DNA from 2 places in the Pseudoxanthomonas sp. F37 genome. Region 2 is predicted to be linked to the other one. Evidence: predicted binding sites of a transcription regulator. Region 2 holds the regulator's gene; the other holds the start of a gene.
The links. The regulator FliA, encoded in region 2, starts transcription of late flagellar genes. The targets are predictions, from matches to a motif close to TAAAGTTTNNCNNNCNNNGGCCGATAA.
Positions count from the first base shown of each region.

Region 1: MUU77_RS04770 (GGDEF domain-containing protein) is a predicted target of FliA. The motif match lies at 1,356-1,382, and genes of this name have one in related genera.

Region 1 is NZ_CP095187.1:1,043,606-1,046,052, reverse strand. Features, by position in the region: gene MUU77_RS04785 (DUF1294 domain-containing protein) at 1-155, shown strand, start outside; gene MUU77_RS04780 (prolyl oligopeptidase family serine peptidase) at 205-1,011, shown strand; gene MUU77_RS04775 (hypothetical protein) at 1,013-1,291, shown strand; gene MUU77_RS04770 (GGDEF domain-containing protein) at 1,448-2,447, shown strand, end outside.
Region 2 is NZ_CP095187.1:1,810,187-1,812,633, forward strand. Features, by position in the region: gene MUU77_RS08360 (protein phosphatase CheZ) at 1-379, opposite strand, end outside; gene cheY (chemotaxis response regulator CheY) at 379-759, opposite strand; gene MUU77_RS08370 (RNA polymerase sigma factor FliA) at 932-1,684, opposite strand; partial or broken gene MUU77_RS08375 (MinD/ParA family protein) at 1,681-2,447, opposite strand, start outside.

The DNA.
Region 1 (2,447 bases), 770 kb from region 2:
ACCTGCTGGAACTTGCGGGCGGCTGGCCCGGCGCCTGGATCGCGCAGCAGCGGCTCCGTCACAAGTCGCGCAAGCCGGCCTACCGCAGGGCGTTCCGGGCGATGGCGATGCTGCACTGCACGGCGCTGGCGGCGTGGTGGTGGACACGCGGGTGAGCGCAAGGCGGTATCCTGCCCGCGTCGTCGTCACCGGATGCCTGTCGCCATGCGCTTTCCCCTTCGCCTCGCTTTCGTGTCCCTGCTGCTGATCCTGATGACCGCCTGCACCACGACACCCACGATGAACCCGACCGGCGAATTCGTCCCGCGCGAGGTCGTGCTGGAAGGCAAGACCTACCGTTACCAGGTATTCGTTCCCGCCGCGCGCTTCCGCCGCGGCAGACCGCCGGTGGTGCTGTTCCTCAACGGTTCCGGCGAGCGCGGCAGCGATGGCGTGAAGCAGACGATGGCGGGCCTGGGCCCGTACCTGCGCCGGCACGCCGACACATTCCCGGGGCTGGTGGTGTTTCCACAGGCGCCGGAAGACACCGAATGGACGCAGACCGCCGGCCCCATCGCCTTCGCCACGCTGGATGCCGCGCTGCGCGAATTCGATGGCGATCCGGACCGCGTGTCGCTGACCGGCATGTCGATGGGCGGCTATGGCACGTGGGAACTGGCGCTGCAGCAGCCCAGCCGCTTCGCCGCGCTGGTGCCGGTGTGCGGGGGCATCACCGTGGACTGGGGGCGCGAGCGTTCCAGCATGAACGTGCACAGCGTCGCCGGTGCCGCCGATCCCTTCGCCGCGGCCGCGCAGCGCCTGAAGGACGTGCCGGTGTGGATCTTCCATGGCGGCAAGGACGATGTGGTGCCGCCATCCCAGTCGCGCCGCATGGACGCCGCGCTGAAGGCGGCCGGCGCACGCGACGCGCGCTACACCGAGTTCCCCGACGCCAACCACAACAGCTGGGACGCCACCTACGCCTACGCCCCGATGTGGGACTGGCTGTTCGCCCAGCGCCGGGACCGCTGACGTGGCGGAACTGGTCGCCGACTACTTCGCCGCGGACTGGCGCGAGCGGACGCTGTCGTGCCCCTGCGGCTGGCAGGGCGACAGCCGCACCATGGCCATGGAGCTGCACGACGCGGTCACCGACTACGCCTGCAGCCAGTGCGGCAACCTGCTGCTGATCGTGTCCCATCCGACGCTGGAACAGGTCCGCGCCGCCGCCGGGGCCGGCCACCAGGAGGCCCAAGCCCACCTGGCCATCCTCGAGGAAGCCCGGGTCCGCTTTCCTCCCGCGACGGACTGATCCGGCGCCGGCACGTGCTGCGCTGCGCATCCGGCATTGTCCGGCCTGCGCACGCCAATGCCCCTCAACCCGCGCCTCCTGCGGCCGATAACCCGGCATCCCCTGGTGGCCGGTGGGCACCCGCCCATGGCCGTGCGAGCGACTGGTATGGCTGACGTGGCCGACGACAACTCCGGTATTCCTGGCGGCCTGCGCCGGTTCTGGTCGCGTCGGCGCGAGGCCGCCGCGTCCACCTCGCGCGACCTGGCCACGACCAGCGGCGCCCGCTCGCGGCCGGCGATCAGCGGCGCGCAGCTGCAGGCCCTGTTCGCGCACGCGGAGGAACCCGGCCCCCTGCTGTCCGCGTTCGCGGACGGCATAGCAGGCCTGCCCGGCGAGCTGCAGGGCATGGGCGAGCGCCTGCAATCGGCCCATGCCGACGGCGACTGGCCGCGCTATGGCCGTGCCCTGCGGCAACTGATCGACAAGTACATCCGCACGATCCAGGACGAACCGCTGTCCGGCGAGGCCGAGCAGCTGCGCGACCTGCTGCACCACGTGCTGGCCGGCGGCATCGAACACCTGCTGCGCGACGACGCCATCCTGCTGCCGCAGGCCCATGCGCTGGCCGACCGCGTGCGCCAGTGGCAGCCGGCGCAGCCGCTGGACGGGCTGGGTGGCGACCTCAAGGAGCTCTGCCGCCTCGTCGGCCTGCGCACGCACGAGGTGAACGATGCGCAGGAACTGATGCGCAGCCTGTTCGACCTGCTGCTGGAGAACGTGGGTGAGCTGATCGAGGATGGCAGCTGGCTGCAGGACCAGATCGGCGCGGTGCGGCAGCTGCTGGCCGGCCCCTTGGACCGCACGGCGCTGGAACAGACCCGCGCCGGACTGCGCGAGGTGATCTACAAGCAGGGCCTGCTGAAGCAGGGCCTGGCCGAATCCAAGGCCTCGATGAAGGAGATGATGGTGACCTTCGTGGAGCGGCTGGACGGCATGGCCAGCAGCACCGGCCAATACCACGACCGCATCAGCTTCCATGCCCAGGCCGTGCGTGAAAGCCGCAGCATCGCCGAGCTGGGCAAGCGGATGGAGGACATCCTGGACGACACCGCGCGGGTGCAGGCGCAGGCCCTGCGCGCGCGCGACAGCCTGCTGGAGGCCCGGCGCGAGGTGG
Region 2 (2,447 bases):
TGCCGATGCTGTCCACCAGGGCCGCCTGTGCGGGCGAGAGTTCGGTGCCCTTCAGCTGGGTGGCATAGCCGCGGCACTGTTCGGCCAGGTCCAGGGTCTTGTGGCTGGCCTGCTCGGTCATCTCCACCACGTGGTCCAGGCGGGCGCAGGCATCGTCGAGCTCGCCCGCGTCGGTGGGGGGCAGTTCGCCCAGGGTCTGCGCCAGTTCGCGCGCCAGCCGTCCCAGGCCCTGCATCATGGGCTGGGTGCGCCAGGCGGCGATGGCGTCCAGTTCCTGGCGCCAGCCCGCCTCGTCGCCCTGCTCCAGGGCATCGAGCGCGTGCTGCAGCTTCTCCACCAGGGCCGCCCGGGCGGCACCGACATCGGCGACGGCATTCATCAGGCGGCCGCTCCCAGACGCTCGAAGATCTTGCCCAGCTTCTCTTCCAGCGTCTGCGCGGTGAACGGCTTGATGATGTAGCCGTTCACGCCGTTCTGCGCGGCTTCGATGATCTGCTCGCGCTTGGCTTCGGCGGTGACCATCAGCACCGGCAGGGTCTTGAAGCGCTCGTCGGCGCGGATGGCCTTCAGCAGCTCGATGCCGGTCATGCCCGGCATGTTCCAGTCGGTGACCACGAAGTCGAAGCTGCCCTGCGCCAGCGCGGTCAGCGCGGTGCTGCCGTCATCGGCCTCGGCGGTATTCGTATAGCCCAGGTCGTTGAGCAGGTTCTTGATGATGCGGCGCATGGTGGAGAAATCGTCCACGATCAGGATGCGCATGTTCTTGTTGGTCACGGGTGCTCCGGTGTTGCGTGGACGGTGGGTCTGGTGGCGGTATCGGCCGGGGCCGGGAAATGTTTAGGGGGTTGCATGCCTTGTAGGAGCGCCCTGGGGCGCGTGCTTTCCGATCCGCGCAAGCAAGAGCATCGCGCCCCAGGGCGCTCCTACCGGGTCATGGTTCGTCGTCGAGCCCCGCGTCCGCCTTCTCGAACACCTGCAGGCGGCCGCGCAGGCGCACCATCGCCTGGCCATGGATCTGGCAGACGCGCGACTCGCTGACGCCGAGCACGGCACCGATCTCCTTCAGGTTCAGTTCCTGCTCGTAGTACATCGACAGCACCAGTTGCTCGCGCTCGGGCAGCTGGCCGATGGCCTTGACCAGTTGCTGGCGGAACTCGCTGCGCTCCAGGTGCTGCTGGGGCGACGGACCGCCGGTACGGGTGGTATTGGGCTCGCCATGGTCGTCGATGTGCGATTCCAGGCTCAGCACCTGCCCGCGCGCGGCGTCTTCCATCAGGCGCAGGTATTCGGGCAGCGGCATCTCCATGGCGCTGGCCACTTCGGTGGCGATGGCGGCGCGGCCGGTGCGCTGTTCGATCTCGCGCACGGTGGCGGCGGCCTGGCGGGCGCGGCGATGCACCGACCGCGGCACCCAGTCGCCCCGGCGGATCTCGTCGATCATCGAGCCGCGGATGCGGATGGACGCATAGGTCTCGAACGAAGCCCCCTGTTCGGCGTCGTAGCTGCGCGAGGCTTCCAGCAGGCCGATCATGCCGGCCTGGATCAGGTCGTCGATTTCCACGCTGGCCGGCAGGCGGGCGGCCAGATGGTGGGCGATGCGGCGCACCAGGTCGGCATGCTGGGCGATGACGTCGTTGGCGGCGGTGCGCTGGACCGCGCGGTACTGGGCGGCGGCGGTGTTCATGCGGCCACCCCGCGCTGGATCAGGCGTTCCACGAAGAATTCCACGTTGCCGCGGGCGCCGACCGGGGGCTGCCAGCGGGCGGTGGTGCGTGCGATTTCGGCGATGGCGCGCGCCGACGGGCTGCCCGGGTAGGCCTTGACCACGGCCTGCTGGCGCTGCACGGCGCGCCGCAGCCAGTCGTCCTGCGGCACGGCGCCCAGGTAATGCAGGGCCACGTCGCCGAGGAAGCGCTCGCAGACGCGGGCGAGCTTTTCGTACAGCTTCCGGCCTTCGTTGGGGTCGCGCACCATGTTGGCGATCACGTGCACGCGGTCCAGCCCGCGCTCGCGCGCCAGCACCTTGATCAGGGCGTAGGCGTCGGTGATCGAGGCCGGCTCGTCGCAGACCACCACCACGGTGTCCTGCGCGGCCTGGCAGAAGGTCAGCACGCTGTCGGTGATGCCGGCGGCGGTGTCGACCACCATCACGTCGAGTGCGCGCTGCAGTTCGGAGAACACGTTGACCAGGCCCACGTGTTCGGCCGGCGTCAGTTCGGCCATGTGGCGGAAACCCGACGAGGCCGGCACCACCATCAGGCCCTCGGGGCCCTCCAGCAGGACGTCTTCCAGTTGGCAGCGACCGGCGACCAGGTCGGCGAGGGTGAACTTGGGCGACAGGCCCAGCAGCACGTCCACGTTGGCCAGGCCCAGGTCGGCGTCCATCAGCAGCGTGCGCTTGCCCATCTCGGCCAGCGAGACCGCCAGGTTCACGGACACGTTGGTCT